3 regions of the Lysinibacillus sp. BS3 genome follow, and region 2 is predicted to be linked to each of the others. Evidence: riboswitches for the same ligand, from Rfam matches in the RefSeq annotation. Region 2 holds a riboswitch; each other region holds the start of a gene.

The links. A riboswitch is a leader RNA that binds a small molecule or an ion and turns the genes downstream of it on or off. The one in region 2 is predicted to bind lysine.
Positions count from the first base shown of each region.
Region 1: it holds a riboswitch for lysine, as region 2 does, so the genes downstream of both, AAJG31_RS02280 (transporter substrate-binding domain-containing protein) here and AAJG31_RS12140 (amino acid permease) in region 2, are expected to answer to the same signal.
Region 3: it holds a riboswitch for lysine, as region 2 does, so the genes downstream of both, AAJG31_RS20055 (aspartate kinase) here and AAJG31_RS12140 (amino acid permease) in region 2, are expected to answer to the same signal.

Region 1 is NZ_CP154860.1:441,726-449,168, reverse strand. Features, by position in the region: gene AAJG31_RS02290 (2-oxoglutarate dehydrogenase E1 component) at 1-197, shown strand, start outside; gene odhB (2-oxoglutarate dehydrogenase complex dihydrolipoyllysine-residue succinyltransferase) at 288-1,559, shown strand; lysine riboswitch at 1,901-2,087, shown strand; gene AAJG31_RS02280 (transporter substrate-binding domain-containing protein) at 2,207-3,064, shown strand; gene AAJG31_RS02275 (amino acid ABC transporter permease) at 3,235-3,960, shown strand; gene AAJG31_RS02270 (amino acid ABC transporter ATP-binding protein) at 3,973-4,704, shown strand; gene AAJG31_RS02265 (DUF6501 family protein) at 4,968-5,165, shown strand; gene AAJG31_RS02260 (toxic anion resistance protein) at 5,214-6,281, opposite strand; gene AAJG31_RS02255 (5-bromo-4-chloroindolyl phosphate hydrolysis family protein) at 6,278-6,928, opposite strand; gene AAJG31_RS02250 (hypothetical protein) at 7,344-7,443, shown strand, end outside.
Region 2 is NZ_CP154860.1:2,468,232-2,475,674, reverse strand. Features, by position in the region: rRNA gene rrf (5S ribosomal RNA) at 42-157, shown strand; tRNA gene AAJG31_RS12240 (tRNA-Val) at 169-244, shown strand; tRNA gene AAJG31_RS12235 (tRNA-Asp) at 249-324, shown strand; tRNA gene AAJG31_RS12230 (tRNA-Thr) at 333-408, shown strand; tRNA gene AAJG31_RS12225 (tRNA-Tyr) at 416-499, shown strand; tRNA gene AAJG31_RS12220 (tRNA-Trp) at 504-577, shown strand; tRNA gene AAJG31_RS12215 (tRNA-His) at 626-701, shown strand; tRNA gene AAJG31_RS12210 (tRNA-Gln) at 711-785, shown strand; tRNA gene AAJG31_RS12205 (tRNA-Lys) at 799-871, shown strand; tRNA gene AAJG31_RS12200 (tRNA-Arg) at 890-966, shown strand; tRNA gene AAJG31_RS12195 (tRNA-Pro) at 982-1,058, shown strand; tRNA gene AAJG31_RS12190 (tRNA-Ala) at 1,074-1,149, shown strand; tRNA gene AAJG31_RS12185 (tRNA-Ser) at 1,163-1,255, shown strand; tRNA gene AAJG31_RS12180 (tRNA-Phe) at 1,262-1,337, shown strand; tRNA gene AAJG31_RS12175 (tRNA-Gly) at 1,343-1,416, shown strand; tRNA gene AAJG31_RS12170 (tRNA-Ile) at 1,421-1,494, shown strand; tRNA gene AAJG31_RS12165 (tRNA-Asn) at 1,501-1,577, shown strand; tRNA gene AAJG31_RS12160 (tRNA-Glu) at 1,579-1,650, shown strand; gene AAJG31_RS12155 (nitric oxide synthase oxygenase) at 2,225-3,271, shown strand; gene AAJG31_RS12150 (hypothetical protein) at 3,321-3,854, shown strand; gene AAJG31_RS12145 (MFS transporter) at 3,916-5,124, opposite strand; lysine riboswitch at 5,303-5,479, shown strand; gene AAJG31_RS12140 (amino acid permease) at 5,562-7,025, shown strand; gene AAJG31_RS12135 (response regulator transcription factor) at 7,175-7,443, shown strand, end outside.
Region 3 is NZ_CP154860.1:4,045,003-4,052,445, reverse strand. Features, by position in the region: gene sdhA (succinate dehydrogenase flavoprotein subunit) at 1-846, opposite strand, end outside; gene AAJG31_RS20065 (succinate dehydrogenase cytochrome b558 subunit) at 913-1,521, opposite strand; gene AAJG31_RS20060 (YslB family protein) at 1,794-2,228, shown strand; gene AAJG31_RS20055 (aspartate kinase) at 2,327-3,553, opposite strand; lysine riboswitch at 3,687-3,864, opposite strand; gene uvrC (excinuclease ABC subunit UvrC) at 3,972-5,762, opposite strand; gene trxA (thioredoxin) at 5,887-6,198, opposite strand; gene AAJG31_RS20040 (amino acid permease) at 6,320-7,443, opposite strand, start outside.

The DNA of each region.
Region 1 (7,443 bases), 2.0 Mb from region 2:
TACAAGAAGAACCTAAAAACCAAGGCTCATGGAATTATGCATTAGAAACATTATATGAACTTTCAGAAGGTAAAAAACTTCGCTATGTAGGCCGTCCTGCAATGAGCTCAACTTCTGAAGGGGATGCAGATTCTCATAAAGCAGCACAAGCAGCTCTTATTGAAGAAGCGGTTGCTGAGCCAGTAAAGGTTAAATAACATATATCAATTTTTGAAACCGGGCTACTTGCCCTTAAGCAGTAGCCCTTCTATGTGCGTCATGCACGTTAATCAAAGGAGGAAATGAAAGTGGCTGAAATTAAAGTCCCTGAATTAGCAGAATCGATTACAGAAGGTAGTATCGCACAGTGGGTAAAAAAAGTGGGCGATCGCGTTGAAAAAGGTGAATTCATCGTTGAACTTGAAACAGATAAAGTAAACGCTGAGATCATTTCTGAAGAAGCAGGTGTATTAACACAAATTTTAGCTGAAGAAGGCGATACTGTACTAGTTGGTCAAGTTATCGCAGTAGTAGAAGCAGGCGAAGGCGCAGCAGCAGCTCCAGCAGCAGCAGCTCCAGCAGCGGCAGCACCAACTGAGGCAGCACCTGCACCAGCAGCGCCACAAGCAGCACCTGCACCAGTTGCAGCAGCTCCAGTAGTAGAAGAAACTTCTGGTGAGCGTGTAGTTGCATCTCCAGCAGCACGTCGTCTTGCACGTGAAAAAGGTATTGACCTTGCAGCGGTATCTCCAGTAGATCCACAAGGACGTGTACGTGTACAAGATGTAGCAGCTCATGGTACAGCACCAGCTGTAGCAGCAGCACCTACATCCGTAGCAACTTCAGGTGGCCCAGTAGTATTCACACCAGCAGCTAATTCTGACCGTGTAACAATTGAAAAAATGAGCCGTCGTCGCCAAACAATTGCAAAACGTTTATTAGAAGTTAAACAATCAACAGCAATGTTAACAACATTCAACGAAATTGACATGACAAACATCATGGCACTTCGTAAACGTAAACAAGAAGAGTTTGTAAAAGCAAACGACATCAAACTTGGTTTCATGTCATTCTTCACTAAAGCTGTTGTTGCAGCACTGAAAAAATACCCATACGTAAACGCTCAAATCTCTGGCGATGAGATTCATTTAAATAACTTCTTTGATATCGGTATTGCTGTATCGACTGAAGAAGGTTTAGTCGTACCAGTTGTACGCGATGCTAATAGCAAAAACTTTGCAGAAATCGAAAAAGATATTGCTAACTTAGCGACAAAAGCTCGTGATAAAAAATTAGGCTTAAATGACATGGCTGGTGGATCATTCACAATCACAAATGGTGGTGTATTCGGTTCATTAATGTCAACACCAATTATGAACGGTACACAAGCTGGTATTTTAGGTATGCACTCAATTGTAAACCGTCCAGTTGCAGTAAATGGTGAAGTTCAAATCCGTCCAATGATGTATGTAGCACTTTCATACGATCACCGTATCATCGATGGTAAAGATTCTGTAGGATTCTTAAAAACAGTTAAAGAATTAATCGAAAATCCTGAAGATTTATTATTAAATTCATAATCCCATTAAACCCTGCGAACACTGTTCAGCAGGGTTTTTTTGTATGACGAAAGGTATTGACCGATTCTATGCTTGAAAGAGTACGAATGTTACATCGTTTAGAGGAGCAAAGAAAGAAAAAAACGCAACTTTTCTCATATGTAGAACATACTCTATAATAAATATTTGTTGTAATTTTCAGAAATATCAACAAAAGTTCAACGATTTAAAGTGGAAGCAGAACGCACAATATCCTAATATTGTCATTAGTCAGAAAAATGTTAAAATCGTCTTGACGAACATATTAGTTTTATAGTAGTATCTAAATATCAATTAAATAAACAAACCTCACGAATTGTTACCAGTGAGGTAGAGGCGCGGTATTTATTAGTTCATTGTTGAGTAAAAGCAAGCGAAGACGCAATGAAGAAGGAAATATCGCCGAAGTATAAAAGGAGCTCGTACTTTTATACTGGGTCTGCAGTGAATAAGTGCAGGACTGTCCTAGTAAATGGATTTCCAGATTTACTAGGTTGTGCTATCTCGGAAACATGGAAATTATAGTGAGGATTTGGGCAACTGTCATAAAAGGTAAGACCTAAGTTCAATAAACTTAGGTCTTTTTTAGTACAGTTGTCTTATTTTTTTACAGAAAAGGGGAGTTTTTCATGAAAAGAAAATGGTTGTTAGTAATGATCTCTATCATGACGGCAATTGTGCTAGCTGCATGTGGCACAAGTGACAAAAAAGAGGGCGGTTCAAGTGATGCTGGAACTGACAAAGAAGAAGGTGGCGGTGAATTCCGAATTGGAATGGAGGCTGGCTACCCACCGTTCAACTGGACACAGCAAGACGATGCAAATGGTGCAGTGAAAATTGCGGATAATGCAGAGTATGCAGGTGGCTATGATGTACAAATGGCAAAGAAAATCGCTGAAGGTCTAGGCAAAGAGTTAGTCATTGTTAAAATGGAGTGGGACGGTTTAGTTCCAGCGCTACAATCAAACAAAATTGATGCAATTATTGCAGGTATGTCACCAACAGAAGAACGTAAGAAAACAATTGATTTTACAGAAAACTATTATACTTCTGATTTTGTTATGGTTATTAAAAAAGGTAGCAAATATGAAGGCGCAAAATCGATTCAAGACTTCTCAGGTGCTAAAATTACATCACAATTAAATACATCAAACTACACAGTTATCGATCAAATTAAAGGCGTAGAAAAGCAAACAGCAATGGAGAGCTTCCCAGCAATGCGTGTGGCGTTAGAAGCAGGTAAAATTGATGGCTATGTAGCTGAACGTCCAGAGGGCATTTCCGCTTCTGCTGCCAACGATAAATTCACATATGTAGCATTTGAAGAAGGCTTTGATACAGACCTATCAAATACTTCAATTGCTGTAGGCTTACGTAAAGATGATGCAAATCGTGAAAAAATCAATGAAATCCTAAAAGGCATTTCAGAAGATGATCGTCAAGCGATTATGGAAGAAGCTATTTCTCAACAACCCGCAGCACAATAATGACATGGCACGGACTAGCAATTAGTCCGTGCATGATCATTTCATCATTATCAAAATGAGAACCTCTCTACATAATGATAATGTCCTAGCGTGACAAATCATAGAATGGTAGAAAGAGCTAGGACACAAAAGAAATAAGCGAGCAAGATGACATTGTTAGGAGGAACATCATGAGTCTTGAATGGATACTTTCAATTATTGAAAACAACTGGCAAATGTTTTTACGAGGTGCGTATTATACGTTACTGATTTCGAGTATTAGTACAATTATTGGTGCATTTATCGGATTTTTCATCGGAATTATGCATACGATTCCAGTTCGTAAAAAAGGTGTGAAATTTTATAGCTTAAAGCTCATTAATTTTATACTAACATGCTATGTTGAATTTTTCCGTGGTACACCAATGATTGTACAAGCTATGGTTGTCTACTACGGATTAGATATCGCATTCGGTATCGATATGCACTTTATTACAGCAGGTATTTTAGTCGTTTCCCTCAATACAGGGGCCTATATGGCAGAAATTGTTCGTGGCGGTATTGTATCCATTGATAATGGTCAATACGAGGCAGCATCAGCAATTGGCATGAATCACTTCCAAATTATGCTTCATGTTGTCTTACCACAAGTAGCGCGTAATGTTTTACCAGCGACAGGTAACCAATTAATCATGAATATTAAAGATACAGCCGTATTAAATGTCATTGGAGTAACGGAATTATTCTTCCAAACAAAATCAATTTCGGGTAACAACTTCCGTTATTTCGAATCATTCTTCGTTGCATGTGTTCTTTATTTCATCATGACATTTACCGCATCTCGCATCCTTCTGTATGTTGAAAAACGTCTAGATGGTCCTGATGCCTATCAAAAAGAACAAAAAGAAGCCGTATAGGGGGACGCACAAATGGCAGTCATTAAAATCGAGCATTTAAGTAAATCATTTGGACGTAACCAAGTGTTAAAAGATGTGAATTTCCAAGTGGAAAAAGGAGAGGTAGTTTGTTTAATTGGCTCCTCTGGCTCTGGTAAATCCACATTGCTTCGTTGCATAAATTTATTAGAAACGCCAAGTGGCGGTCAAATTATTTATAAAGGGGAAGACATCCTAGATGAAAAGCACAATATTCAAGAATATCGCACACATTTAGGCATGGTGTTCCAGCAGTTCAATTTATTTAACAACCACAATGTCATAAGTAATTGCACGGTGGGCCAAATCAAAGTGTTAAAACGTTCGAAAAAAGAAGCAGAAGAAACGGCGCTTAAATACTTGAAAATCGTTGGCATGGATCAATATGTGAATGCCAAGCCCCGTCAACTCTCAGGTGGACAAAAGCAGCGTGTGGCCATCGCTCGTGCCTTATCAATGAATCCTGATGTAATGCTATTCGATGAGCCAACATCCGCATTAGACCCAGAAATGGTGGGTGAGGTATTAAAGGTAATGCGTCAGCTAGCAAACGAGGGCAATACGATGCTCATCGTGACACATGAGATGGAATTTGCCAAAGAAGTAGCAGATCGTGTTGTCTTTATGGATAAAGGTGTAATTGTGGAAGAAGGCCCTCCAGCACAAGTATTAGTCAATCCACAACATGAACGTACGAAGGAATTTTTAAAGCGTACATTAAAATAAGCACAAAAAAGTGAGTCCAACCTGTTGGACTCACTTATTTTCTAGAATTCCATTCTGCATAAAGTACAAAGCAGATTGCGAATGCTACAGCAATGATAAAAAACCATTGCGGTACACCACCAAAACTCATCATAACACCTCAAATATTCATTTTTTTTGGATAGAATAGGTATAGTATTTCTTTTTTCTCCACAAAAGACCAAAAATATTATAAAATAAGCAATAGACATTAGCTTTTGCTAGTAAAGAGAGGTAGAGAGAATATGTTACATTTAAAATGGAAAGATGCGCCAACATTACGAACGGTTACTTGCAAACATACAAATGCATCGAAATACTTAGTATCAAACGTATTAACAGTAGGAAAAGAGTATGAAGTGAAAAATGAAACAGAAGAGTTCGTTTTTATCATCGACAACACAGGTAATGTCGGTGGCTACTATAAAGATTATTTTGAATAAAAACAAACAGGGTGGTTCAGAACATTTGCTGAGCCACCCATTTTTTTGTTAATCTCGCTGATAGCTGCTAGCACCCGCCACATCCTGTAGCTGTTGTTTCTCTTGTTCAGTTGCGGTATGCAGGGCAAAGACATCTTTAATTGCTGTTTGCAGCTCTTGCTGTGTTTCTTTAAACTTCGAAACTTGCTGTTCAAACGTGGGACTTGAGAAGCGATCATGAGCCCTTGATAATCGCTCCTCTAAACGTGCATAATGATGATCCATATGCATCGATAGCATCATCGCCAGTTGGTTTTTCCAGAGCGGAATCAAGGTAACGATAGAAAACTCAATTTTTTCAGCTAATGTTTGATTGGCCTGCTGAATCATACGGATTTGAGGAGCTGTTTGCAGAGCGACTTGCTGTGATACTTGTAAATCATAAATACGTTGATCGAGTCTTTCGATTTGAGCAGCAAAGTCATTTAATTGCTGGATCGCAAGTGGCTGTTTGGTAGCTTGGACACTCGTTATTTGTGCAGGTAGCTCTACCTCAATGGCTTGCTGCTTTTTCATTTGACCTGCGGCAATCGCCGTTGCCAATTCCTCAAAAAATCCTCGATTATGGGCATAAAGCGCCTCTAAGTTTTCAACATCTTTTATCAGCTGAAGCTGTGCACGTTCTAGCTGAACGCCAATGCGTTCCACCTGTATACTAATACGTTCAAATTCTGTGAGTGTTTGCTTCACATTAGGCTCGGTTTTGCCAAAGATTTTTTTGAAAAAGGTTTGCTTTTTTGGTTCCAAAGCAGTCGGATCTACTCGATCTAACGTCTGCATTAAAGAATCCAGCATTTGACCAATTTTAGTGACATCCTTTTGCTTTACTTGAGCAAGCATGCGGTCGGCAAATTGAGACAGAGCTCGCTGTGAATCTTGCCCAAGGGACAGCAATGATTCAAAATCAGTCAAATTGATTTGACTGGCATACAGTAATGCACGACTTTGTGCAAGAGGCGATAGCGTTTCATAAGTCGCCATCGCCTCGTTTTGCGGAGTTGTTTCTAAATAGGATTGGACTAGTGGAGAAAGCCCTGGTATGGTATTTAGTTGAAATGCGTGTTCGTTTGCTGTCATTTATCATCGCCTCGCCAGTCCAATTGTTCTCTACGTCTAAGATTGGAACGATTTGCGAATTCAATCTCCATTTGCAGATGATCGATATCATTTGCAAGCGCATCCTTCAAATCAATTTGAATTGTGTCATTCAAATCAGTTAGGGTTTCACGTGTTTTGGATAAAGTTAATTGAATTTCCTTATCCTTCACTGGCTGCTTGGAAAGCATTGTATATTTATCCGTTAATTCTACAGCAGAAGGTAAGTGTGCATAGAAAAATGGTTCCACATTATAAAATTTACGTGGGTCTGTCTTGACGATTTTGACGATATTTTTGGAGATACGCGTCATTTCAAGTAGTTGTTTAAACGCTGAAACAGAACGTACACGTAAATAGTTTTGACTCAATGTTTGAATATGCTTATTAGCTGTTAATACTTGTGTTTCAATGTGTTTGAATTCTTCTTTTGTGATGCCTGCTATTTGCATGACTTTCTTTTTTTGTCTATGTTTCAGCAACGCTGTACTCGTCGCATAGGAACCCGCAAACAGTAAACCACCAAGGAAGAATCCAGGATTTGCCGCAATTGCTGCGATAGAAACAGTTGTGAGCGAAATAAGAAAGCTGGTACTATGTCTAGAGAAAAACTGTCCGACACTAAGCATTGTTTCATCCTCCTTGCTTTTCAATATGTCTATCTTCTTATACGAAATAATCGACATAAAGTTTCATTGAAAATTAATCCCTTACATAAATTTTACTGCTATTTGTGAACTTTCTCAATGATAATACATAGAATAAGTGAGTTGTTTCGATGAATAAGTCGGTTTTGCTATCCTAAGGAGCCATTCTGACATGGGAATGAGGATTTTTTGCATCTTGGTCCCTGAATAGAGGAGCGTAATTTGATTCAAGAGCGGCTTCTGCCTCAAAGCGAGCGGTTAAGTGAGATCCATGAGCGGCTCCAACTCGAAAAGGAGAGGTTTATTCTCTAAGAAGAGCATCTTCATCCAAAATGAATGAGTCTTGTATGAAACTTTTTCCAAATGAATTCGTAACTGATACAAAGGGGGATATAGGATGACGAAAATTTTTCTGGTGTCTATTACAAAAAATATGGATGAACCAGTAAGTGAACAGAAAGTGAAAGAAAAAGTCTTTGAGAAAAAATCAAAATTAA
Region 2 (7,443 bases):
TTTATCTAGTTTTGAAAGAATAAGTCTTTCAGCTGAATAAGTGAAGTGATGATGGCAAAGAGGTCACACCCGTTCCCATATCGAACACGGAAGTTAAGCTCTTTAGCGCCGATGGTAGTTGGGGGCTTCCCCCTGTGAGAGTAGGACGTCGCTTCGCTTATTTTTTGTGGAGGATTAGCTCAGCTGGGAGAGCACCTGCCTTACAAGCAGGGGGTCGGCGGTTCGAGCCCGTCATCCTCCACCATTTTGGTCCCGTGGTGTAGCGGTTAACATGCCTGCCTGTCACGCAGGAGATCGCCGGTTCGATCCCGGTCGGGACCGCCATTATTATTGCCGGTGTAGCTCAGTTGGTAGAGCAACTGACTTGTAATCAGTAGGTCGTGGGTTCGACTCCTATCGCCGGCACCATTCCCTTGGAGGGGTAGCGAAGTGGCTAAACGCGGCGGACTGTAAATCCGCTCCTTAGGGTTCGGCGGTTCGAATCCGTCCCCCTCCACCATTTTAGGGGCATAGTTCAACGGTAGAATAGAGGTCTCCAAAACCTTTGGTGTGGGTTCGATTCCTACTGCCCCTGCCAGGTATTGAGGTACTCGTTCATAATACAGCTAATATAATCTATATAGTGGCGATTGTGGCGAAGTGGTTAACGCATCGGATTGTGGTTCCGACATTCGTGGGTTCGATTCCCATCAGTCGCCCCATTTTAAAATTGGGGTATAGCCAAGCGGTAAGGCAACGGATTTTGATTCCGTCATGCCTAGGTTCGAATCCTAGTACCCCAGCCATTTTTAATTTCACGAGCCATTAGCTCAGTTGGTAGAGCATCTGACTTTTAATCAGAGGGTCGAAGGTTCGAGTCCTTCATGGCTCATCATTTTTTAATTAACATGCGCCCGTAGCTCAATTGGATAGAGCGTCTGACTACGGATCAGAAGGTTATGGGTTCGACTCCTGTCGGGCGCGCCAATAAAATCATGTTTACGGAATGTAGCTCAGCTTGGTAGAGCACTTGGTTTGGGACCAAGGGGTCGTAGGTTCGAATCCTGTCATTCCGACCATCTTTCATGATAAATGGGGCCTTAGCTCAGCTGGGAGAGCGCCTGCCTTGCACGCAGGAGGTCAGCGGTTCGATCCCGCTAGGCTCCACCATTGTAATATTTTTGGAGGTATACCCAAGTCTGGCTGAAGGGATCGGTCTTGAAAACCGACAGGCGGGTAACACCGCGCGGGGGTTCGAATCCCTCTACCTCCTCCATTTTTCGGGTCAGTAGCTCAGTTGGTAGAGCATTAGATTGAAGCTCTAAGTGTCGGCGGTTCGATTCCGTCCTGACCCACCATTATTGCGGGTGTAGTTTAATGGTAAAACCTCAGCCTTCCAAGCTGATGTCGTGAGTTCGATTCTCATCACCCGCTCCAAAATGGGCCTATAGCTCAGCTGGTTAGAGCGCACGCCTGATAAGCGTGAGGTCGATGGTTCGAGTCCATTTAGGCCCATATTATTCCGAAGTAGCTCAGTTGGTAGTAGCACCTGACTGTTAATCAGGTTGTCGCAGGTTCGAGTCCTGCCTTCGGAGCCACGGCCCGTTGGTCAAGTGGTTAAGACACCGCCCTTTCACGGCGGTAACACGGGTTCGAATCCCGTACGGGTCATCAAGCATGTAGCACAGATGTGTGTTACATGCTTTTTTCTATTCTCCTGTTCTTTAAACGATAAAAGATAATGCAATAGCAAAAAAAGACCTATTGGCAAGGTGAGGGACTGAATTTAATTCCCCTAGCATCTTTCTATGGGCATCCTATAAGCCGTTTCACCTACCACGTACACTTCCATGGTCAATACTTTTGTGAAGGCTGCTTGACGACTTCTCTAGTATAGCGATACAGGCGAAATCCTGGCCAGAGAATTTGTGAAACTGGTTCTGCTCTATGCGAAAGCGAAGCAATAGCAGCAAGTAAGTAGCCCAGAACGAATAGCTTTTTCACCATTTACAAATATTCTATTGATTTCTTTGTTCTACAACCCCCTGAAAAAGGCTACATGACTACTGTAGCCTTTTTATAATAATTAAAATCTTTCTCCCTTACATTCTCTTACGAAAGAGAGTCTATAGAGTAAATATGAACAAACTATTTCATATATAAAATATGTATGTTTTTTCAATTACTATTTTCATGGTGCTTGTTGTTTTGTTCCTCTAATATGAGGATAAGTGGAGGAATCGATATGAATATACAGGAGATACAGCAATTTTTAAGTCTATATCAGACAGAACAAAATGAATCAGAACTTTGGTTAAAGAATAGATTACAGGCAGTTAAGGATGCAGGTGAATATCACCCAACAACAGAGGAGCTAGTTTTTGGCGCACGTGTGGCATGGCGAAATAGCAATAAGTGTATTGGACGTCTATTTTGGCAGTCACTGCATGTGGTAGATGCACGTGATGTTTTAGATGAAAAGGCTATTTTTCAAAAATTACTAGAACATATTGATTATGCGACAAATCATGGGAAAATTCGTCCAACTATAACAGTGTTTGCTTCAGATAGAGTACGGATTTGGAATCATCAACTAATTCGTTATGCAGGCTATGAAACAGATGCAGGCATTATTGGAGATTCACAGTCCATTAAATTTACAAAAGTGTGTGAGTCGTTAGGATGGAGAGGTAAAGGAACTGATTTTGATGTATTACCACTCGTTATACAGGTGGATAATCGTGCTCCTCAAATGTTTGTAATTCCTGAAGAAAATATAGTAGAGGTCTCAATCCGTCATCCAGAGTCAATCGATGTGGAGAAATTAGGAATGAAGTGGTATGCCGTACCTATTATTTCGAGTATGCGTTTTCAAATGGCTGGAATTGATTTTCAAGCAGCTCCATTTAACGGCTGGTATATGGGAACAGAGATTGGTGCACGAAATTTAGCAGATCATGATCGTTATAATATGTTACCTGCAATTGCAGAGATTTTTAATCTTGATACAACCAAACATGCGTCTCTTTGGCGTGATCGTGCTTTAGTAGAACTTAATATTGCTGTTCTTCACTCATTTAAAGAAGATGGTGTGAGCATTGTTGATCATCATACAGCAGCTCAGCAGTTTAAATTGTTTGAGGAGGCAGAAAAATCAACAGGAAGAGAAGTTACAGGCAACTGGACATGGTTAATCCCACCACTTTCCCCTGCCACAACTCATATATTCCATAAACCCTATGTAAATATTTATCATACACCAAATTATTTTTATCAAAAACCATGCTATTAGTGTAAAAGAATTGTTTACTTTCGATACTTTTGATGAGAGAGGGCTTACTATGTTAGATCAGCAAATTCCCAATATCCCATGGAGACAATTGACGACACCTTATGGTAGAGGTACAGCCATTCCTAAGCTGATAGAACAGGAGCAATACACACAGCTAGCTGAATTAATTGAACATCAAGGAACACTGTGGCAGGTGACACCATGGGTTTTGCTTGTCTTGCTAAAAAAGCTTACTCGTAAAAAATTAGAGGTTGTCTCCTTACCAGAGGTACAGTTATATTTAGCTGTGGCACATGCTATTACCAAGGATTATCTCGACCCAGTCAATACTGTTAAAAATATGCAGGAGCTATTAGACGTCAACTATTTGTGGATAGAAAATGAGGATAATGATGAGCAGGAGTGGGAGAAAGAAACGCCAAAGGGCTATGAGGAGCAAGCTTTTGTAGGCTATTACTATTATAGTTATATGCTTTTACAAGAGGCTGTTCCTATTTTTTCTACTATAACAGCTCGTAATAATGAAGCATCAGAATGCCTTGCTGAATTGCTAACATTACTCCGCAATCCGACAATTATGTAATGTTTAAACACTATAGAAATAGAGCAGATGGAGGAATCTAATCCACCTGCTTTATTTAATTTTAATGCACATATTCATCCTTAGAGGCTCTCATTGAGCAAAAGAAGAGTAACATTGCTACAACGACAAAGAGCCATCCCGCAATATTCCAGCCGCCAAATAAATCATGCAAGTAGCCAAAAAGAATAGGACCAATTGCGGCAAATAAATAACCCAAAGATTGCGCAAAGCCTGATAAATCTGCTGCTTCAAATGCAGTACGAGTACGGAGAGTGAAGAACATCATTGCTAGGGCGAATGAAGAACCACCTGCTAACCCTAGAAGAACCATCCACAGTACCCCAAGACTTGTCCATTCCATGACAACTCCAACAAATCCTACTAAATAGAAGGATGTAAACATCAATACAAGTGGGCGTTGAGAAGTCATTTTACCGGCAATAATAGGCACTGCTAAGGCCATTGGTACTTGTGAGAATTGCATGATTGAAAACATCCAGCCAGCTTTATCAGGGGCTAAACCTTGAGCAATATAGATCTCAGGTATCCAAGCTGCTGTTGTGTAGAATAATAAAGATTGTAAACCCATTGCCCCTGTGACAGCCCAAGTAACAGGTGATTTCCATAAAGGTGTACTGGTCTTCTTAGATGTAGTAACTGGTTCCGGTTTATTTGATTTTAGTTGAGGTATCCAAATTAAGATTGTAATTAGAACGAGTATGAGTGCAATGGAAAGTGCACCTTGCCAGCCTAACGATGAATTAGCTATCGGATAGCTAATACCAGCACCAAGGCCTGCAGTAAAATTCATGGACATGGTGAAAAAGGCCATTAATAAACCCACATGATAGGGAAATTTTAATTTCAATAATCCTGGAATTAGTACATTTCCAAAAGAAATGGCTACGCCAATTAACACAGTACCCAATAGAAGTAATTCTGTAGTACCAAGTGAACGAAGGACAATTCCTAAGGCCAAGAGAAAAGTTGATAAAAATAATGTTAGCTCAAGCCCTAGTTTGCGTGCTACAACTGGTGCAAATGGAGATATAACAGCAAAAGCCAGCAATGGTATCGTTGTTAGAAAGCCTGCCAATACATTAGATATTCCAAGATCTTCACGGATAAAGGATATAATTGGGCCAACAACAGTTAGTGGCATTCGTAATGTAGAGGCTATAAAGATAACTCCAAAGACTAAAAGTAAGGTTGTTCCTTTCCAGCTAATTTTTTTACTTGGAAAACTAGTGGAATGATCATTTGTAGTCAAAATAAAATCCCCCCTAATAATAACCATTCTAATTGAACTACTATAACACTTTATCACACTATTAAAAATAGTAGAAGATTCATAAAATACAGAACATTTATGGTTGTATTGAAATGTCTATGGTCTTATGTTAGTATAATAAACATCATAAATTTAATAATTATATGCCTCATGTTTGTATTGAGGTAGAGGTCGCGATATTTATAAGTATGCTAATTGAAATGACAAGCATTGATGAAATTAGTTGAAAGGAAATATTGCCGAAGTGTGAGGGGACTTGAAAACCTCATGCTGGGGCTGTCTCCGAAAGGAACAGAACTGTCACGTTTGCACAACGTGTTGAGCTATCATGTAGGAAAAACTGAGGATTAATGTAGCCATCACAGTGTATATGTGATGGCATTTTTTTGCCTCATAAATAGGAAGGAAGCTATATCGTGAGTGAAATAAAAGTAAATCAGCTCGGACATAAAGCACCGAAGCTGAAAAAAGAATTAAAAAGCCGTCATATTACAATGATTTCTTTAGGCGGTACAATTGGTACGGGACTATTTTTAGCCAGTGGAGGAGCAATTGCTCAGGCAGGTCCTGGAGGAGCATTGCTTGCCTATGCTTTAATTGGTATTATGGTGTATTTTTTAATGACAAGCTTAGGGGAAATGGCTGCCTATATGCCATCCTCAGGTTCATTTAGTACGTATGCAACCAAATTTGTAGATCCTGCCTTGGGCTTTGCATTAGGCTGGAACTACTGGTATAACTGGGCAATCACCATTGCTGCCGAAATTGCTGCTGTGTCATTAATTATGAAATATTGGTTCCCAGATAGCTCATCAGCACTTTGGACAGTATTATTTATTGCTGTTGTATTGACGTTTAATTTACTATCCGTAAAAAGTTATGGTGAAAGTGAATATTGGTTTGCCATGATTAAAGTAGCAACGGTTATTGTTTTTATTATCATTAGCTTACTAATGATTTTTGGTATTTTAGGTGGGCAGGCTCCTGTAGGTTTCACTAATTTCTTTGTTAGTGATGGGCCATTCCATGGTGGCTTCCTTGCTACATTTGGTATTTTCCTAGCTGCAGGATTTTCATTCCAAGGGACAGAATTATTAGGAATTACAGCTGGTGAAACAGATGATCCTGGTAAAAATATTCCGAAGGCTGTTAAATCTGTATTTTGGCGTATTCTTTTGTTTTATATTTTAGCGATTGGTGCAATTGGGATGTTAATTCCATTTACAGACGAACGTTTATTATCAGAAGATATCGCAGTATCACCGTTTACACTAGTGTTTGACCGCCTAGGTATTGCCTTTGCTGCTTCATTAATGAATGCCATTATTTTAACGGCTATGCTGTCAGCAGGAAATTCAGGACTATATGCATCTTCTCGTATGTTATGGCAATTAGCAGTGGATGGACATGCACCTAAATTTTTTGCAAAGCTAAGTCGTAGAGGTATTCCGATTTATGCACTTATGGCAACATTAGCTGTAGGCTGTTTAGCATTTTTGGCATCCTTCTTTGGCGATGGAGTGGTTTATATCTGGCTATTAAATGCTTCTGGAATGTCTGGCTTTATTGCATGGCTAGGTATTGCGTTTAGTCATTATCGTTTCCGCCGAGCGTTTGATGCACAAGGCTTAGATCCAAAGTTATTACCTTATAAAGCCAAATTATATCCTTTTGGACCATTATTTGCTTTTACAGTTTGTATGATCGTAGTCATTGGACAAAATTACACAGCCTTTACAGGCGATAAGTTTGATTGGTACGGTATCCTTGTTTCGTATATTGGGATTCCATTATTTTTAGCATTATGGTTTGGCTATAAATTAAAGCACAAAACAAAAATGCTTCCACTTGAAGATTGTGATTTAAAAGTTGAAGATTAAATAATAGAGCTGTTCTATAAACCAAAGAGTGATGGTTTATGGAGCAGCTCTTTTTTCAACACTCATAAACAAATCTCTAATGATACATCATAAATATGGTAATGTAATATACATATGGAAATTGGGTTTGATAGGAGAGGTGCATCATAGTGCAAAAGCATATTTTACTTGTAGAAGACGATGAAGCCATTCGTGAAATGGTTGATAATTACTTAACGATGGAAGGTTTCCAGGTCACAACAGCGACTAATGGCGAAGAGGCATTACAAAATTGTTTGCAAAATATCTTTGATTTGGTCATCTTAGATATTATGATACCTAAATTAAATGGATTGGAAGTATTAAAGATTATTAGAGAGCAGGCAGCACTTCCTATCATTATTATGTCTGCAAAAGACAGTGATGTTGATAAAGCATT
Region 3 (7,443 bases), 1.6 Mb from region 2:
TAAGTTACCATAAGCTGGGTATTTCTCTTCTAGGAAGTACCAAGGTTTACCGTCTTTGTAAGTCCAAATACGACCACCTTCACCACGAGCTGATTCTGACATTAGACGGTTTTTGTCATCTCCAGGAATCGCTGTTGGGTGAATTTGAATGAACTCACCATTTGCATATGAAGCACCTTGTTGATAAACGATAGATGCAGCAGAACCTGTGTTAATAACAGAGTTTGTTGTTTTACCGAAGATAATACCAGGGCCACCAGTCGCCATAATAACAGCGTCTGCACGGAATGATTTAATTTCTTCTGTACGCATATCTTGCGCTACGATACCACGACAAACGCCGTCTTCATCGATAATAACACCAAGGAATTCCCAGTGTTCATATTTATTTACTAAACCAGCTACTTCATGAGAACGAACTTGCTCATCTAGCGCATAAAGTAATTGTTGACCTGTTGTTGCACCAGAGAAAGCTGTACGGTGCATTAAAGTACCACCAAAACGACGGAAATCTAAAAGTCCTTCTGGTGTACGGTTGAACATAACACCCATACGGTCCATTAAGTGGATAATGCCAGGTGCTGCATCACACATACCTTTAACTGGTGGTTGGTTCGCTAGGAAGTCCCCACCATAAACTGTATCATCAAAGTGGATCCATGGAGAATCCCCTTCACCTTTAGTATTTACCGCACCATTAATTCCGCCTTGCGCACAAACAGAGTGTGAGCGTTTTACAGGAACTAATGAGAATAAATCAACTTCAGTACCAACTTCAGCTGCTTTAATCGTTGCCATCAGACCGGCAAGACCACCGCCGACAACAATTATTTTGCTTTTCGCCATGATTATTTCTCACTCCTCTTAAAAAATTGCAATGATTGCATGTGCTCTATCGTAGCTTCTATTGAATTATACGAAAGCTAAAATAGCAGCCACACCAACTACACTTAGAATTACGAAAAGAATGTTTGTTACGTAAGTAGCGATCTTTTGAGACTGAGGAGATTGTGTAATACCCCAGCTTACTAGGAATGCCCATAAACCGTTAGATAAGTGGAAAGTTGCTGATAAAATACCAACAATGTAGAATCCAAGCATGAATGGATTAGCAACAATATTCGCCATCATGTCGTAATCAACGTGTGTGCCAAGTGCTTTTTGAATACGAGTTTGGAAAATATGCCATGCAATAAATATCACTAAGAATACACCAGTAAAACGTTGTAAAGAGAACATCCAGTTACGGTACGTGCTGAAACGTCCTGTGTTTGGTGTAGCAGTGAATGCAATGTAGACACCATAGAATGCGTGGAACATTAATGGAATATAGATGACAATCCATTCAACTAGGATAAGGAATGGAATCTTTTCCATTACTGCGGTAGCATCGTTGTAACTTTCTGCCCCGCCTGTTGCTGTAAAGTTAATGAACAGGTGCATCGTTAAAAACAGACCTACTGGAATGATCCCAAGTAGAGAATGTAAGCGACGCCATAAAAACTCTCGATCTTTCGACAAGACTGTTACCCCCCTTAGTACTTAAAATAGCACAACAAAAGAAGTCATCATTTTGTAAATGATACTTCATTGACTGTGTATTTCATCATGGTACAATATTATGACATGTTTATTGTACTCTCAAGAGCTACGAGCGTCAAGGCAACTCGGAGTTTTTCATAGAGCTTATTAAAGAACTAATCTAGTACATGATGCGTCGTTTTTTCTCGAAAAATCTATCATTACTTTATTACCGTTAAATTTTAAGAAAATTCTAAGAAAGAAGGATAACAATGTTAAACACTCCATCTCCTACAATCTCATCATTTGGCTATGAGATCATTCGTGATCATATTCTATCTTCTATACTCGGTAAACATGAAGATGACGTCCTTTATTGGGCAGGTAAAGAGCTTGCTCGCAAGTTCCCATGTAAAAGTCAAGATGAACTTATCGCATTTTTCGCAGATGCCTGCTGGGGTACATTAGAACTCATAAAGGAATCAAAAGATGGACGTATTTTCCAGTTGACAAATGACCCTGAAATTCTTCAAATAAAGCAGCGCAGCTTTAAACTTGAAGCAGGATTTATAGCAGAGCAAATTCAACTAGCTAAAGGCTATCTGACAGAATGCTATAATGAAAAACGGGAAAAGCAACAATACGTCATGTTTACAGTCAAATGGGACGTTAAAGAACGTATTATGAATACCATTCCCTCAGAATAATTAAAAAGGATTGTTTCCCATTAAAGAATGGGATGACAATCCTTCTTTTTTCTTCCTTTTATTTCGGTCAATTACATAAAATGCTGTTTCTTCTATTATTATATGTAAAGTGCTTGCTCTAAATTAAACTCATCATGGAGAGCATTAGCTGCTTGGATCATATCATCCTGTGGTACAACAACGGACACTTTTATTTCAGAAGTACTAACCATTTTTACAGGGATATTTTCACGACGTAACCGATCAAACATACGAGCAGCAACGCCTGGATTAGAAGCCATGCCTGAACCAATAATAGAAACTTTTGCTAGTCCAATTTCGAAGTCAGCAAAACTAAATCCAAGTGATAATTTACTATCCTCTAAAACACGTAATGCTTCCGCAAATTCCTCTTTTAAAATGGAAAACGATACAGTTGGCTTCAACCCATCAATAATGGCTTGGACAATAATATCTACATTAATACGGTTCTCTGCAAGAACCGTAAATATATCTGCTAATGAAGCATTGGAAAAAGCATCATACCCTACTGTTAAACGAATAATATCTGATTCAAATGCAACACCACGAACGACTAAATTTTTTTCCATTTCCACTTCCTCCTTCAATAAAGTGCCTACTGATTCTATTAAACTTGAACGTATAATAACAGGCATTTGAAATTTCTTCGCTAACTCCACCGCACGAGGATGTATGATATGAGACCCTAAATTCGATAATTCCAACATTTCATCATAGGAAATTTCTTGAAGCTTTTGGGCATTGGGAACATATCGTGGATCTGCTGTATAAACACCGTCCACATTTGTATACATATCTACTCTCTCCGCTTCCAACGCTATGGCAAGTGCAACAGCAGTTGTTTCAGCTCCACCTTTCCCAAGCGTGGTGATATTGTGCACTTCGTCAATCCCTTGTTCTCCAGCAATAACCACAATTTGTCCCTGTGCAAAATGTTCTTCCATACGACTAATATCTATATAGTCGATACGAGCCTGTCGATACATACCATCCGTATGTATACCAGCTTGCCATCCAGTTAGAGACACAGCCTCATAGCCTGCTTCCTGCAAAGCGATGGCAAATAAAGCACTAGATAATTGAGAGCCAGTTGACAAAACTGCATCTAATTCTCTTTTCGACACATCGTCAGTTAGTTGGTGTACCATCATTTTCATCTCTTTCGCAGTGTGTCCCATTGCTGCAACGACCACTACTACATCCAATCCTTTGTCCTTTTCAGCAATCGCTTTCCTAGCAGCCTCTTGGATTTGTTCAGAAGAAGCTAATGCAGCTCCTCCAAACTTCATCACGATTTTAGCCATTTCTTTCGTTCTCCCTTCCAGTTCATGTATTTCACCAAATTATGGGGGGTAAAACCGTTTCTAGAAAACTAAAAGGCAGCCTCCACATAACGTGAAAGCTGCCTATAACATGTACAATAATCGTAACTTGCGCATGTGTGATAGCTCTCCGAAACGTTTAGAATCGACAGTCTTACATTTCTTAAATGCAAAACCAGTACAGCAATGGAACAACAATACTGTACTTCGGCAAGCTCCCCTTTCACACAATATCTCTGGACTTGTCCATCCTCCATCGTGTTACTCTTGAATCTTGCACCTCTATCATCACTTTAAAGTGAATGTATTCAATTCATTAAGCCTTAGCGTAAACAAACTAGTCACGCAGTTGGCTCTCCATAACATTGAAAACAATGTTATTTATAACCATAGCACATGCCTATTCCTTTGACAATGATTGTTGCTGAAAATAGCTAAAAATTTGGCTTGCTAAATTAGCGGGCATCCCAGCCTCCTGTAATGCTAGCTCGCTCGCCTCTCGAATTTTTTTGACTGAACCGAAATGTTTAAGCAGCTGTTGCTTTCGTTTTGGTCCTACCCCTTCAATATGATCTAATACAGATTGAATGGCATGCTTCTCATGCTGTTGACGCAAGAAGGTAATAGCAAAGCGATGGACTTCGTCTTGAATTCGTTGTAATAAATAAAAGCCATCACTTGTACGTTTTAAGCTAATCACTTCTGGTGGATCACCAAACAAGAGCTGAGATGTATTATGCTTATCATCCTTGGCTAAACCAGCAATCGGTATAACAAGACCAAGCTCATCTTCTAGTACTTCACGGGCTACTTCCATTTGTCCCTTACCACCATCAATTAAGACTAAATCTGGTAATGGTAGTCCTTCCTTTAAAACACGTATATAGCGACGACGTATAACCTCCTGCATTGCACCGTAATCATCATGCTTGGCTGCTGTACGCGTTTTATATTTTCGGTACTCCTTTTTCGCAGGCTTCCCATCAATGAAAACAACCATAGCAGACACTGCATCCGTTCCATGCATATGACTATTATCAAAAGCTTCAATTCGTAAAGGTGAACTAATACCCATTGCTTCACCAAGTGCCTCACAAGCACCAATCGTACGTTCTTCCTGACGCTCTATTAGCTGGAATTTAGCTGCCACAGCAATTTCAGCATTTTTGGTAGCTAATTCAACCAATTCCTTCTTTTGACCTCTTTTCGGTGTGAGCACTTTAATTTCTAATAATTCTGTTAAGATAGCTGCATCAATGGCTTGTGGAATAAAAATTTCTTTTGGCTTAATATGCTCTGGCTTTTCATAAAAGCGCCCAACAAATGTTAAAAATTCTTCCTCTGCATCTTGATAGATGGGAAAAATTGAGACATCGCGCTCAATCAGCTTTCCTTGACGCACAAAGAAAACCTGAACACACATCCATCCTTTTTCAACAGCATAGCCAAATACATCTCGATTTGTAGTATCACTTGAAACTATTTTTTGTTTCTGCATAACCGTATCAATATGGGCAATTTGGTCTCGGAATTCCTTCGCTCGCTCAAATTCTAGGTTTTCTGCAGCTGCTAGCATTTTAACTTCAAGCTCTTTTTTGACTGCCTCCACACCACCATTTAGAAACTTCGTCATATCCTCAATCATTTCTTGATAAACCTGACCATCAATTTCCTTCACACAAGGTGCTAAGCATTGACCCATGTGATAGTACAAGCAAACCTTGGAAGGTAATTGTACACATTTGCGCAGCGGATACAATCGATCCAATAGCTTTTTCGTTTCACTTGCTGCATAGGCATTCGGATAAGGACCAAAATATTTTGCCTTATCCTTTTTTACCTTCCGTGTCGTAATCAGACGAGGATGTTTTTCATTCGTAATTTTTAAATATGGATAGGTCTTATCATCCGTTAACATGACATTATATTTTGGATCATGTAATTTGATGAGATTCAGCTCTAAAATAAGTGCTTCAATATTTGATGACGTTACAATATACTCAAAATCTTCTATTTCACCTACAAGCCTTTGCGTTTTCCCTTCATGTGTTCCCGTAAAATAAGAACGTACACGGTTTTTTAGAACTTTTGCTTTACCGACATAAATGATAGTCCCTTGTCGATCCTTCATCAAATAGCAGCCAGGTTGATCTGGTAAAATATCCAGTTTTCGCTTTATTAAATCGTTCATTACCTACCTGCCCCCCCTAAGTAAAAATTCCCCTCATTAGAATAATGTTAGTTATTTTCTTTATTATATAACGAAAAAAAGCCGAACACATCAATTGATGGCTCGGCTTTGTGAACTTCATTCATTACGCATGTTTTGCGATAAATGCTTCTAAAGCTTCTTTTGGTTGGAAGCCTACTGTTTTGTCAACTAATTCTCCATCTTTAAATAATAGTAAAGATGGGATTGACATAATTTGATACTGAGCTGCAGTACCTTGGTTATTGTCAACGTCAACTTTTACAATTTTAGCCGCACTACCTGCTGCGTCCATTTCTTCAAGAACTGGCCCAATCATTTTACATGGTCCGCACCAAGCAGCCCAAAAGTCTACTAGTACTAACCCTTCTTTAATATCGTCCTGGAACGTAGCATCTGTTGCATGTACAATTGCCATTTGAAATCCTCCTTAAACTTACTATGCTTGTAGTATAGCATGGATAAATTCACTTGAGCGAACAATCTGCCTACAATGTATTTTTTATGCAAATCTGTGTCGAAAAATCAATACACAGTCATTAATTGACTTGATAACGACCCTTCAATACATAGGTTAACGTAATAAAAAGGTAAATAGCTAACGTAATGCCTGTCACAATAATAGATGTGGTGAAAATAATTCCGATGAGAATCGCACTTAACGCCAATATAGCTATCCAAGTCGTATAAGGGAACCATTTTACTTCATAGGCACTTGTGTGCTCTGCTTGTTTTTTACGTGATTTTAAATGTGCAATCGCAATAATTAACCAAATAAATAACACAGTATAACCAAGTGATCCCATTAGAAAATCAAATGTTTTGCTTCCCGCATATAAAGATAAAATGACCCCTAAATACATCGCTAAAGTACACATTAAAATAGCATATACTGGTACTTTTCGTTTCGATAAATAAGCAAAGATTTTAGGCACACGTCCATCTACAGCCTGTGTATATAGTACGCGTGATGAACCATACAGTCCTGAATTCATTGATGAAATAATGGCAAGTAAAACAACAGCGTTCATAATATGGTCTGCCCCTGGAATACCAACCATTTTAAAAACCATGACAAACGGGCTTTCAGGAACCCCATTTACTTCATTCCAAGGAATCAAGCTTACGATAATAAAGAATGGCAGTAAGTAAAAAGTAACAATACGTACTAATGTACTGCGAACAGCTTTTGGCACTACTTTTTCAGGATTTTTCGTTTCAGCTAATGTAATCCCGATGATTTCTGTCCCACCATAGGAGTAGATAACTACAAGCATTGCAGCAATTAATCCCGTCGAGCCATTAGGGAAAAACCCACCATGCTCCGTTAAGTTAGCAAAACCAACAGCACTATGATTTCCAAACGTCACAAGCAATAAAATAAGTCCTGCAATGATAAAGACAATAATAACAGTAATTTTGATTAATGCTAGCCAATATTCTGTTTCTGCAAAGATTTTTACGGATAATAAATTAATCGCTGTTACTAACACAGAAACAGATAGTGCTAGTATCCAAATTGGATATTCTGGTAACCAATATTGAATAAAGATAGCAGCCACGACAGACTCTGCTGCAATATTTAAAACCCACATTTTCCAGTAGATCCAATCTAGGAAATACGCAGGGTATTTACCTAACACGGATTGCACTAAATCTCTAA